DNA from 3 places in the Ensifer sp. Root142 genome. Region 1 is predicted to be linked to each of the others. Evidence: riboswitches for the same ligand, from Rfam matches in the RefSeq annotation. Region 1 holds a riboswitch; each other region holds the start of a gene.

Region 1 (4,378 bases):
CCACTATCCCTCAATACAGTAGACTCTGGTAGAGGGTCGTAATTACCTAAACTGCATGTAAAGACGCATACCTTATCTGCCATACTGCTCCCCTAGTTTCTGGATTGTGTATATATCAAAATGCACGATGTTGCTATCGAAGCGAGAAAGCTACAAGAGTGGGATGAGGACGCCATCCCTGAGGTGTTTTCCATAAGCCTTTGTCGGTGTCGGGAGGTTGTTGCGGTCGCTTGGGCACTCTTGAAAGGCCACCACCTCAAGGGTGGAGATCTTAAAGTCCGGCCGGCGTTGGAGCGTTGCTGCGAATTCTTAGGCGGCCAGTAGATTGCCCGCGTGACGATAGCCCATCTGTTCCATTTGACTCGGCCGTGTTCCAAATAGACGCGGTTAACATCGGTGACCTCCAGCTCGCCAATGGGCAAGGGTTTCAGGTTTGCCGTCTGTCGCGACCAGGCATCCTTGTTGTGCGTCCAACATTCATGCCAAGTCGCTCGCAGAAACACATCCAGCGGCAGCGCGTGAGTAAGCAGCCGCCACAGTCATGTAAAGATTCGAAATCGGCGTTCACACATAAATCTGCTATAAGAATGTAGCTTCTGTAATGGCCTGTAATGGCCCCATCAATCCACGGACATGATCTCCCACTTAATAAGTGAGCGAGGTAATGTGCCCATTATGACCAGTCACAATCCTAAGATAGAAGTTCACACGCTGCCATCGCCGATCTTCGAGATGCGACCGCTAAGATCGGTCTCGCCCGATTGATATTTCTTCGGCGTCAATCCGAAGTGCTGCCCCACCGCGCGTGACGATCGGAATCGCTCCGGCGCGTCGACGGCCGCGACAAACGTCAGCGCCACCAGGACGCCAACGCCGGGCGTCGTCATCAGCCGCTGTGCGTTATCATCTTGGCGGGCGATGGCACGCAGCTTGCGCTCAAAACCTGCAAATTCCTGCACAAGCACGTCGCGCACCTTCAGCAGTGCCGTCGCGATCGCTTCCAAGGTCGGATGGCCTGCAATCAGCTCGCGGATGCGCCCCGCGTAGGTGCGCCGGGTCGTCGGCCCGACCTTGAGGCCGAAGCCGCGCAGGATGCCCCGGATGCTCATCTCGATGTCGTGAAGCTTACCCTGAATGAGCTTGCAGGCGGTCAGCAGCGCACGCACCTCCTGGGCGGCAAGAGATTTGCAGTGGACCGGTTTGAACCAGCCAAGCCGCATCAACTGCGCAATGCCCCGCGCGTCCTTCTTGTCGGTCTTCACCGGCATCGTCTTGAAGGCTGCACGGACGTGGCGCGTCTCGATCAGCTCGACGGAAAGACCTGCTTTCACCATCCCGGCATGGAGCCACTGAGACAAGGGGCCGGCCTCCAGACCAACTCGCTCCATCATCACGCCATGCGCGCCGAACCAGGCGATCAGCGCATCGGGTTCGCTGAGGATCTTTGCTTCCCGGATGATCCGGCCATCCGCATCCACCACGCACACACTCGAGTATTCCAATGATACGTCGATGCCCGCATACTGCTTCATGGTCGTTTCTCCGTGATGCTATGGAGCAGGCCACTCCTGACTCCGCGACACCATCATTGTGAGGGACGACCACCGGCCCTTCAAACCTGCCGGGCCGGGGTTCTGCCCGTTACACCATCTTTAGGTGTCGCCCGATCAAACATCGCAGAGCGCGTGCTGATCAGGGCCTGGTGGATGAGATCAAAACGATCATCGCCGACATGAGCAGGCCTTTGAAGCTCTTCTCATTGACATCCTGACACGGTTGACTCATAAATTGTCTTATTCCGAGGGGAGCACTACACAGTGCTGAGATGGCGGTGAGCCGGACCCTTGAACCTGATCCGGGTCATGCCGGCGTAGGAACGGGAAAAGAGCCAGTTTCGGCAAACTAATCGCGTCTTCGCTTTCACCTGGATCTCCGTGATGTTTTGTCTGGAGATCGATCGATGCTGTCTTTTGCTAAGTTGCCGCCGGATGGTGGGTTCGCCTTTTATCCGGTTGCTGCGTCGGCTGACCGGCGATGCGCCTAGCTTTCACATTTGTTCGCAGCTTTGCTGTGCTTGCTGTCTTCTGGCAGCTGGCGGTGCTTGTTTTCCCCCTGCCGCGCTATCTGTTGCCCACTCCAGTTGAGGTGCTGGCCGTATTTGGACGGCAGCCGGGATTTCTGCTCGAGCAGAGTCTCGTGACGATCGCCGAAATGCTGGCCGGCCTCGCGGTCGGCACGGCGTTCGGCGTTGCGACTGCTATCGGGCTGGCAGCTTTTCCGCGGCTCGGAAAGCTCGTCTGGCCTTTCGTGCTCGTCCTCCAAGCCTTTCCCGTCTTCGTCATTGCTCCGTTGCTGGTGCTTTGGTTCGGCTTTGGCATGGTCTCGAAGATCGTGATGGCGGCCATCATCATCTTCTTTCCCGTTGTTTCCGCATTCTCTGATGGTCTGCGCCGCACCGATGCGCAGATCCTTGATGCCGTCGCGCTGACCAAGGCGAGCCACTGGCAGACGCTGCGGCTTGTGCGATTGCCGTTGGCGTTGCCCGGCTTAGTGACTGGCCTGCGCGTTGCTGCCCCGTTGGCACCGCTCGGCGCCGTCGTTGGCGAGTGGGTCGGCGCCTCGGCCGGCCTCGGCTTCGTTATCGTCCAGGCAAATGCCCGCATGCAGACGGATGTCGTCTTTGCCGCGATGGCCATTCTTGCCCTGCTTGCCGTCGCCCTTAGGCTGCTGGTCGATGAGGCAACCCGTCCACTCGCGCACTGGGCACGGGAACCCTGAATTTCTGAGGACAATTGGGAGAGTTCATAACATCATGATCCGCAAATCTCTGCTTTCCGCCAGCCTCGCGCTCGGCGTGGTCTTTGCAACTGGCTCAGCAACTGCCGCTGAAAAACTGACAGTGATGCTGGAGTGGTTTGTCAATCCCGACCATGCGCCGATCGTCGTCGCCAAGGAGCTCGCGCTGTTCGAAAAGGCGGGGCTCGATGTCGAGCTCGTGCCACCGGCAGACCCTTCAAGCGTTCCGCGTCTCGTCGCTGCGGGGCAGGCTGATATCGGCGTGCACTATCAGCCGAACCTGTACCTTGACCATGCTGCAGGCCTGCCTCTGGTTCGCATTGGCACCCTGGTCGAGACGCCGCTCAACACCGTCACCGTCCTTGACGACGGTCCGATCCGCAGCCTTGCCGATCTGAAGGGCAAAAAGATCGGCTTTTCCGTCTCCGGTTTCGAGGATGCGATGCTTGGCCGAATGCTTGCCTCGGTCGGTCTCAAGAAGGAGGACGTCGAACTCGTCAACGTCAACTTCGCCCTTTCTCCGTCCCTGATCGCCGGTAAGGTCGATGCAACGATCGGCGGCTTCCGGAATTTTGAACTGACGCAGATGCGGCTCGAGGGGCATGAGGGCCGTTCCTTCTTCCCAGAAGAGCATGGCGTGCCTGTTTATGACGAACTCGTCTTCGTTTCCGACAAGGCAAAGGTTGCCGACAAGCGCTTGCGGCCCTTCCTGGTCGCGGTGGAGCAGGGTGCGATTTTCCTCACCAATCATCCGACTGAAGCCTGGAAGCTGTTCGTCAAGGCCTATCCGAACCTCGATGACGAACTCAACCGTAGTGCATTCACGGACACGCTGCCGCGTTTCGCCAAAAGGCCGGCGGCGCTCGACCGTGGCCGCTACGAGCGGTTTGGCGCTTTTCTCTCCGAAAGCGGGTTGATCGGCAAGGCACCTGATGTCGACGATATCGCGGTGGAAATCCGATGACGGGTACATCGGACTTCGTCGAAAGTGCTGCCGCATCGCTGGCGCTTGTACGGCAGACCCGCCCCCGCGTGCATTGCCTGATGAACACGGTGGTGCAGAAGTTCGTAGCCGATGGGTTATCGGCTCTGGGTGCGATCCCCTCGATGACATCGGCCCTGGAAGAGGTCAAGGCTTTTGCCCAGCGAGCCGATGCGCTCGTCGTCAATCTAGGTACGCTTGATGAAGAGCGCCGCACGGCGATCCGCCTGGCAGCGGCGGTTGCGCGCGATGCCGACAAGCCGTGGATCGTCGATCCCGTGCATTGCGACTATTCGCCGTCACGGCTCGCCTTCGCCCGAGAACTCGTCGCGTCCGAACCTTCCGTTGTTCGCGGCAACGCCAGCGAGATGGACCTTTTCGGGGAGGTCAATGGCGCGCTGAAGATCAAGACCGGGGCAGTCGATGAACTCATACTGGATCTACATACGATCCGGGTTGAGAACGGCCACCCCCTAATGGCGCAGGTCACGGGTACCGGGTGCCTCTCCGGCGCCTTGATCGCAGCTTTCATGGCCGTCGAGCCAGATCGCCTGAAGGCCGCCGCGGGGGCACTGCTGACAAGTGGCATCGCCGCCGAAA
Region 2 (4,378 bases), 320 kb from region 1:
ATCGAAGGCGCTCGAATGCTGCTGCGCAGCCGCTTTGCCGGCCGCATGGACGCGATCGTCATCGACCTGCCTGATAACGGCCTCAGCGTGCTCGGCAATCGCATCCGCTTGGAACAGGTGCTGATCAACCTGTTGCAGAATGCCCTGGAAGCCCTCGGTGATCGGGCAGACGCTGAGATCCGTGTGCGGTGCGAGTTAGGCCCCTCCGAAACAGTTTCGCTTGTTGTCGCCGACAATGGTCCGGGCATTCGGCCCGATATCCTCGAAGACCTTTTCACGCCGTTCAACACCTCCAAGGATGAAGGTCTCGGTCTCGGCCTTGCCATCTCCAAGGAGATTGTCGCCGACTATGGCGGCGACATCGAGGTCAAGACCAGCCCTGAGGGCACCGTCTTCACCGTGCGTTTGAAGAGGGCCTGAGCGATGCAGCAATCCGTATGCCTCGTCGACGACGACAGCGAACTCAGGCGGGCGATGAAGCAGACGCTGGAGCTTGCCGGCCTCGCGGTCTCCGCCTTTCCCGGCGCGGCGGAAGCGCTCGCAATCCTCAACCCGGATTTTAGCGGGATCGTCATCAGCGATATCCGCATGCCCGGGATCGACGGCCTCACGCTGTTTCGCCGGATCGCCGATTTCGACCCCGACCTGCCCGTCATTCTGGTCACCGGCCACGGCGATATCCCGATGGCCGTTCAGGCCATTAAGGACGGCGTCTATGATTTCATCCCGAAACCCTTTGCCGCCGACCGTCTGGTGCAGAGCGCACGCCGCGCCTTGGAAAAACGCCGGCTGGTGATGGAAAACCGCGCGCTGAAACGCGCAGCCGAAGTCGCCGGTGAGAGCCTGCCGCTGATTGGCCAGACACCGGTCATGGAACGGCTGCGCCAGACCTTGCGGCATATCGCCGACACCGACGTGGATGTGCTTGTTGCCGGCGAAACCGGCAGCGGCAAGGAGGTGGTGGCGACGCTGCTGCACAATTGGAGCCGGCGCCGCAACGGCAACTTCGTGGCGCTGAACTGCGGCGCACTGCCGGAAACGGTAATCGAGAGCGAGCTTTTCGGCCACGAGCCCGGCGCCTTCACCGGTGCCCTGAAGAAGCGCGTCGGCCGTATCGAGCATGCGAGCGGCGGCACGCTTTTCCTCGATGAGATCGAGGCGATGCCGCCGGCAACGCAGGTCAAGATGCTGCGAGTGCTTGAAGCCCGTGAGATCACGCCGCTTGGCACCAATATCGTGCGCCCCGTCGATATTCGGGTCATCGCCGCGGCCAAGATCGACCTCGGCGACCCGGCCCAGCGGGGCGATTTTCGCGAGGATCTCTATTTCCGGCTGAACGTCGTCACCCTGTCGATCCCGCCGCTGCGCGAACGCCGGGACGATATCCCCCTTCTCTTCTCGCATTTCCTGACGCGGGCAGCCGAGCGTTTCAAGCGCGACGTGCCGACGCTTTCGCTGGCCGTCAGCCACTATCTGAGGTCTCATTCCTGGCCGGGCAATGTGCGCGAGCTCTCGCACTTCGCCGAGCGCGTTGCCCTTGGCGTCGAAGGTTCGCTCGGCCAACCGATTGCCGCGGCGCCGACCAGTGCCGGCCTGCCCGAGCGGATCGAGCGCTACGAGGCGGAAATTCTGAAAGAAGCGCTGCGGGCGCAGCACGGCGACGTCAAGGCGACGATCGAAGCGCTCGGCATTCCGCGCAAGACCTTCTATGACAAGCTGCAGCGGCACGGCATCAACCGTGCGGATTATGCCGATCGCCGGGGATCAGAGAAGTCCGGCCGCTAGCGCATTTCCAGGAAAAGTGCGGAGCGGTTTTCCGTCAGGAAATGCGTAAAAACGAAAAGAACGAGCGTGCCCGCGGCTTCGTCTCATCCGGAAACGCTCTACCGGGCAATCAACAGGCCTGACACGCAACCTTCGGATTAACGCTTGACGGCGCATCCGGATCGATGGCTATCTCTAGGCATTCACCAGGGGGGTCCCGTCAAGGGGCTGAGATACTGCTGGGCGGATCGGCTTTGCCGACCGAGGCGCAGTGACCCGTTGAACCTGATCCAGTTCATACTGGCGTAGGGACGGTGCAGACATTGACGCCACGATTCCGTCATTCGCGCGGAATTTCAGGCAAACATGTCTTTTCCTTCCGGCTTCAGAACTGGGTCTCCAACCGCAAACTTGGAGCCTCATCATGAATATTGCCACCAAAACCGCAGAACTCTCGGTCACAAAAGGCCCGCTTCCCGCCTCGAAAAAGGTCTACAAGCCAGGCACGATCCATCCCGACATCCGCGTTCCCATGCGCGAAATCACCCTGCACCCGACGTCGGGCGAGCCGCCGGTCACCGTCTACGACGCCTCCGGTCCCTACACCGTAGAAGATGCCAACATCCGCATCGAGGACGGTTTGCCACGACCGCGCCGCAACTGGATCATCGCTCGCGGTGATGTCGAAGCCTATGACGGACGCGACGTGCGGCCGGAAGACAACGGCTTTGCCTCCGGCGACCGGCTGACGCCGACCTTTCCCTTCCGCCACGCGCCCTTGCGCGCGACCGGGCGGCGCGCGGTGACGCAGCTTGCCTATGCGCGGGCCGGCATCATCACGCCCGAGATGGAGTTCGTCGCCATCCGCGAGAACCTTGGCCGCGACGCTGCACGCGTCACGCTACGCGACGGCGAAAGCTTTGGTGCCCATATCCCCGATCACGTCACCCCCGAATTCGTCCGCCAGGAGATCGCCAGCGGTCGCGCCGTGCTTCCGGCCAACATCAACCACCCGGAGTCCGAGCCGATGATCATCGGCCGGAATTTCCTGGTGAAGATCAATGCCAATATCGGCAACTCCGCCGTCACTTCGTCGATGGCCGAGGAAGTGGAGAAGATGGTCTGGGCGACCCGCTGGGGCGCAGACACGGTCATGGACCTGTCGACCGGCCGCAACATTCACAACATCCGCGAATGGATCATCCGCAACTCGCCCGTGCCGATCGGCACCGTGCCGCTCTACCAGGCGCTGGAAAAGGTCAACGGCATCGCCGAGGATCTGAGCTGGGAAGTCTATCGCGATACGCTGATCGAGCAGGCGGAACAGGGGGTCGACTACTTCACCATCCATGCCGGTGTCCGGCTGCACTATATCCCGCTGACGGTCGACCGGGTCACCGGCATCGTCTCGCGCGGCGGCTCGATCATGGCGAAATGGTGCCTGCACCACCACAAGGAGAGCTTTCTCTACGAGCACTTCGAAGAGATCTGCGACATCTGCCGCGCCTATGACGTCTCGTTTTCGCTCGGCGACGGCCTGCGTCCGGGGTCGATCGCCGATGCCAATGACGCGGCGCAATTTGCCGAACTGGAAACGCTGGGCGAGCTGACGAAGATCGCCTGGGCGAAAGACTGCCAGGTGATGATCGAGGGGCCTGGCCACGTGCCGATGCACAAGATCAAGGAAAACATGGACAAGCAGCTCGCTGTCTGTGGCGAGGCGCCGTTCTATACGCTTGGGCCCCTGACGACCGACATCGCCCCGGGCTACGACCACATCACCTCGGGCATCGGTGCCGCGATGATCGGCTGGTTCGGCACGGCCATGCTCTGCTATGTGACACCGAAGGAACATCTGGGGCTTCCCGACCGCAACGACGTCAAGGTGGGCGTCATCACCTACAAGATCGCGGCCCATGCCGCCGATCTCGCCAAGGGGCACCCGGCGGCCCGCACGCGCGACGACGCCCTGTCGCGCGCCCGCTTCGAGTTCCGCTGGGAGGACCAGTTCAACCTGTCGCTCGATCCGGAAACCGCCCGCTCCTTCCACGACGAAACCTTGCCGAAGGAGGCGCACAAGGTCGCGCATTTTTGCTCCATGTGCGGGCCGAAGTTCTGCTCGATGCGGATCTCGCACGACATCCGCGCCGAGGCGCAGAAGGAAGGGTTTCAAGCGATGGCGGCCAAGTATCGTGAAGGTGGCGACCTCTATATGCCGGTCGACAGCGAGGCAGAAGTTCGGGGATAACGATCACGCCAGAAGGGGCGGCAACCCCGCCCCTTCTGGCGCCCGGCGGGCTCCGGCACTCTTTACGCAATGGCCCATCTCTTCGTCATGCTCGGGCTCGACCCGAGCATTGGAGGCAGCCGGCATGTCGATACGAGGCTGACACAGAGGTGCCGGCTGGATGCTCGGGTCAAGCCCGTGCATGACGGTGTGAGAGGAATTGCTGCCGCATCAGCATCGTGATCGCTCCAAGGAGGTCGCACCCGGCCGCCCCTTCCAGCCCCCTAAGGGCTACCTGCAAGCCGGACGGCGACGTCGAGCAGGACATTGGCACCGGCGACGAGGTCTGCCGGATCCGTGTGTTCGCGCGGATTGTGGCTGATCCCG
Region 3 (4,378 bases), on a different contig from region 1:
TGTCCGACAATTGCTTGCGAAGGTCGCGGGCCATTTTGTCCGTAAAGCCTGTTCCGACCCCGCATACATAGACCAGCTCGTTGCCTCGCCTCGCCGTAAGCAGCAACCGCGAAATCGCGCCGGCCACCTTCGTCGATGGCTCACATCCGACGACTACAAAGCCGTCGCTCTGGATGCACTTCAGCTTTACCCAATCGCCGCAGGCACCTTGGTCGAGAACCGTGGGCGGGTACTTTAGCCAGAGCCATAAGGCACGCACGCCGAACAGATTCACGATACATTAGCAATCGGAACAATGCCCTACCGCACGCGTTTTTAAATGCATAAGCGTTGGTGTATTGTGGAGGCAACCCAACGTGGGCTCCGGACGGTCTGGCTACTCTCCAACCCAAAGACCGTCTGGATCTCCCTCCACGAGTCCAGTGTAATCCCCCCAGCAACGGCGCATACTCTATGCGGGGCAAACGTCGGCCCTGTTCTCCCCTGGGCCGGCTAGGATTAGGGCTATGGGTAAAGCGGTTGGATCTCGCACAGGGATTGTAACGCCTGACGACTTCAAGCAGATCGAATGTGTCTTCCGGGAAATGGTTCAGGGGTTCAGGAAAGGCACCTCGCCTTTGATAGCGATGAAGCCGTTACGCTCGCGGCGCACCTGATCAGCCTTTTTCAAAGCGGCATCCACGACCACGATGCGCTCAAACAAATGGCTGGTTAATTGGGAGGGTGGCTGCCTGACCCGGCGGGACAACTGGAAAAGAGCGGCCTTCTTTTAGGGCTCTGCGGGAAGACCGCTAGCAATCTCAGCAACGACTAAATATCGAACTAAATCTAATGATTGGCGAGAACAATTCGCATTTAAGGAAAGGGGCGGCTAAGGGGTCGTCTCGTTTCCGCTGTCGTTCCCGCGGCGCCTTTTATAAGCGCCGCATCTCTGTGGGCTCTGAGCCGGATTCCCCGCTACCAGCAGCAGTTCGACGCACGCAAATCTCAACTTTTGCTCACTTGGAGCCAATTAAAGATTTCGCTATCTTTCTCTCGTCGGTGAAGGCGGTAGCTCAAGAAGGGAGGTCTAAATGGCTATTCACTTTGACCAGTCAGGTTTTGAACTCGCACCCGAACAGCTCGATACACTTCAAAGGATATTCGATCGCATTTGCTTCGAAACGAGGATCCCGCGCCAAGACATCCGCGCTGGCCGCCTCGCAAAATTCCTGATGGATGAATTTAGGTTCGGCAATACGGATGAGTTGGCGTTAACAGAGTGCGGTCGCTGGTTCTGTAGGCGGGCGAGCCCAACACGTCGAATTCAGAGCGAACAGCAACCGACCAGTATGCTGCACTAGGCGATGTGTTGCTCAACACCGCAGAGTGACGCGCTGCCCCACTCTCGGCCCTCGACTGGGATCACACTACGCCAGGCATACTCCGGTCAGCGTGGCCGCGCAACGGCCACGCCGTCATCGAGATGCCCCAGAGACAGCTGAAAATATTCCGGATCCGAGGCCCGATCCGATATGCATGTGCTCGTTAATTCAGCGCCGGCGTCGGTCCCCAGACCTCGCGATAGAATCGGAAGTCGGCACGTTCATGTCCGTGCTGCGAGCAGCAGGCGACGGGACTTATCGAGACCAAACATGTCGCCATAGCGATCGAGCGCGACCATGACGGAGGTGAAGTTGCTTGCATTGACCGCCCTTTCGCGGCCGAGCGAATTTTCTGCACAGATATGGCGCCATTCGGATTCCTTTTTATTGGATGCTGGCCATTTTCCGACCGGGCTTGCACCGTGAACCACTCAAAAACGGGGGAAACTCATGGCTCCAGGACGGCGCCCTACTGAGGAGAAATGGTCGAACTGCATGAATCGCCGTGGCTCTCATCGCCTCGGGCGCGCCCGCGCAGGCGGACACGACGGTGTGCTTGGGAAATGTGTGTCACTTCCAGGAACGGCACCAACCATGAAAGGTCTCTGAGCGACATCAATGAAGAAGCGAGAAAGGAATCGCTTGAGAACATTCGAGACCATTGATTGTTGTGGGGCAGACGATGCCTCCACTTGCCTGAGAGCAAAACTCACGCTGCAGCGCCTTTTCTACTAAACGCATGCTCCTTGATGCCTTCCCGCCGCTAGACGAGCGCGAGGCCCGCCGCATTGATGCGCCGGCTCATGTTGCTCCTCTCGGCGCGATACGCGTTGAGTCTAAGGTATGTGGATGACGCTTTAGCCCCGTTGGAAATAGACTAACAACGCTTGACAAAGCACGGCATTGGCCGTTCAACTCGGTTCATTCACCAGGGGAGTCCCGACAAGGGGCTGAGATATTGCTGGGCGGATCGGCTCTTTCGACCGCAGCGCAATGACCCGTTGAACCTGATCCAGTTCATGCTGGCGTAGGGACGGTGGGAACGACGGCAGTTGCGACAGCTCCTTTGCGATCGCGTGGACGTGTCTCTATCTTTCCAGCGCCAAGATCTGGGTCTCCAAACGTCAAGGTTGGAGCCGACCAATGGTTTTTTCAGATGTCGTACACGAGCCAAACCGCGGACATAGACGGCAACATCGACGCCCGTTAGCGGTGCGGCGCATGGATGAATGGCCCTACAGCTCCGGCCAGGTAACAGCTCGAACGGCTGCCAAATGAGGCAGGTGCTGATCAACGGAGCGGGTGTCGTCGGCCTTGTCACCTCATACGAACTGGCGCGACGCGGCATTGAGGTCGACGTCTTCGAACGTTCAAAACGGATTGGCGCCGGCGCATCCTGGTTTGCCGGCGGCATGCTGGCGCCCTGGTGTGAGCGCGAAAGTGCCGACGAGAAAGTCGAACGCGTCGGCGCGACAGCCATCGAGTGGTGGAAGACGGCGCTGCCCGACAAGGTCGTGCAAGAGGGGACACTTGTCGTCGCCGCCGCGCGCGATACACGCGAGCTCGATCGCTTCGCGGCGCGAACCAAAGGGCACAGATGGCTTGATGCCGACCAGATAGCCGAACTGGAACCCGATCTCGCCGGCCGTTTTTCTCGTGCACTCCACTTCCCGAGGGAAGCGCATCTCGATCCGAGAGAGGCGCTGTCTTCACTCCATGACACATTAATGGCCATGGGGGTGCGTTTTCATTTCGGCCAGGCGACCGATGCCACCGTCGATCGCCGTGTCGATTCGCATATTGACTGCACAGGCCCTGCCAGGCTCCCGGATGACGCAGCACTGCGGGGCGTGCGTGGCGAGATGCTCTATCTGCGCACCGGCGACATTCAACTGTCGCGTCCAGTGCGCTTCCTGCATCCTCGACACCCCATCTATGTCGTTCCACGCCGCCAGGGCGTCTTCATGGTCGGGGCAACAATGATAGAGAGCGAATTGTCCGGTCCTATCACTGCACGGTCGCTGATGGAGCTCTTAAACGCAGCCTACGCCCTGCACCCGGCCTTCGGCGAAGCGCAGATCACCGAAACCGGAACTGGCATTCGCCCCGCCTACCCCGACAATCTGCCAAGGATCACGAAAAGCGGTTCGATCTATTCCGTGAACGGTATGTATCGGCATGGTTTCCTGCTCTCGCCGGCTCTTGCGCACGACGTTGCCGAACTTCTGCTCAACCCGGACCACAGATCGGAGTTCTATGATGAACCTTAACGTCAATGGCGAAGAGCACGAGGTCGCCTGCTCGACGCTCGCCGAACTGATGGCTGCACTCGACTATGAAGGAAGCTGGCTGGCGACCGCTGTCAACGGCGAACTCGTTCACGCGGCCGACCGCGATCGATGGCGCTTAGGCGATCATGATCGCATCGAAATTCTCTCGCCCATGAAAGGTGGCTGACCATGCTGCAAGTCTACGACACGGAAATCACCTCCCGACTGCTCCTGGGCACAGCGGGCTATCCATCTCCAGCCGTGCTTTCGGACGCGGTGCGGGCTTCAGGGACACAAATCATCACGGTCTCGTTGAGGAGAGAGACGGCCGGCGGCAAAGCCGGAGGTGCGTTTTTCGAACTGATCCGCGAGCTCGGGACGAAAATACTGCCGAACACCGCCGGCTGCCACACCACCAAGGAGGCGGTGCTCACTGCTAAGATGGCGCGCGAGGTTTTCAAGACGAACTGGATCAAGCTCGAAGTGATCGGCAATCACGACACATTGCAGCCGGATGTGTTCGCGCTGGTCGAAGCCGCACAGATCCTTTCAAACGAAGGCTTCGAGATCTTTCCCTATACGACCGACGATCTGGTCGTTGCCGAGCGCCTGCTGGAGGCTGGCTGCCGCGTGTTGATGCCCTGGTGTGCTCCGATCGGCAGTGCCATGGGGCCACAAAACCTGTCCGCCTTGAGGTCGATGCGCGCACACTTCCCGGACGTGCCTCTGATTGTCGATGCGGGC

Evidence for each region. A riboswitch is a leader RNA that binds a small molecule or an ion and turns the genes downstream of it on or off. The one in region 1 is predicted to bind thiamine pyrophosphate.
Region 2: another riboswitch for thiamine pyrophosphate. It lies ahead of thiC (phosphomethylpyrimidine synthase ThiC); the one in region 1 lies ahead of ASD52_RS04790 (ABC transporter permease).
Region 3: another riboswitch for thiamine pyrophosphate. It lies ahead of thiO (glycine oxidase ThiO); the one in region 1 lies ahead of ASD52_RS04790 (ABC transporter permease).

What each region holds. Positions count from the first base shown of each region.
Region 1 is NZ_LMFK01000001.1:1,010,333-1,014,710, forward strand. Features, by position in the region: gene ASD52_RS04780 (glycosyltransferase domain-containing protein) at 1-83, opposite strand, end outside; partial or broken gene ASD52_RS04785 (IS110 family transposase) at 717-1,532, opposite strand; TPP riboswitch at 1,792-1,894, shown strand; gene ASD52_RS04790 (ABC transporter permease) at 2,035-2,778, shown strand; gene ASD52_RS04795 (ABC transporter substrate-binding protein) at 2,816-3,760, shown strand; gene ASD52_RS04800 (hydroxyethylthiazole kinase) at 3,757-4,378, shown strand, end outside.
Region 2 is NZ_LMFK01000001.1:694,119-698,496, reverse strand. Features, by position in the region: gene ASD52_RS03370 (sensor histidine kinase) at 1-420, shown strand, start outside; gene ASD52_RS03365 (sigma-54 dependent transcriptional regulator) at 424-1,785, shown strand; TPP riboswitch at 1,963-2,094, shown strand; gene thiC (phosphomethylpyrimidine synthase ThiC) at 2,189-4,012, shown strand; gene ASD52_RS03355 (Zn-dependent hydrolase) at 4,276-4,378, opposite strand, start outside.
Region 3 is NZ_LMFK01000026.1:30,740-35,117, reverse strand. Features, by position in the region: gene ASD52_RS23670 (hypothetical protein) at 1-274, opposite strand, end outside; gene ASD52_RS23665 (hypothetical protein) at 1,074-1,343, shown strand; TPP riboswitch at 2,285-2,416, shown strand; gene thiO (glycine oxidase ThiO) at 2,639-3,634, shown strand; gene thiS (sulfur carrier protein ThiS) at 3,624-3,821, shown strand; gene ASD52_RS23645 (thiazole synthase) at 3,824-4,378, shown strand, end outside.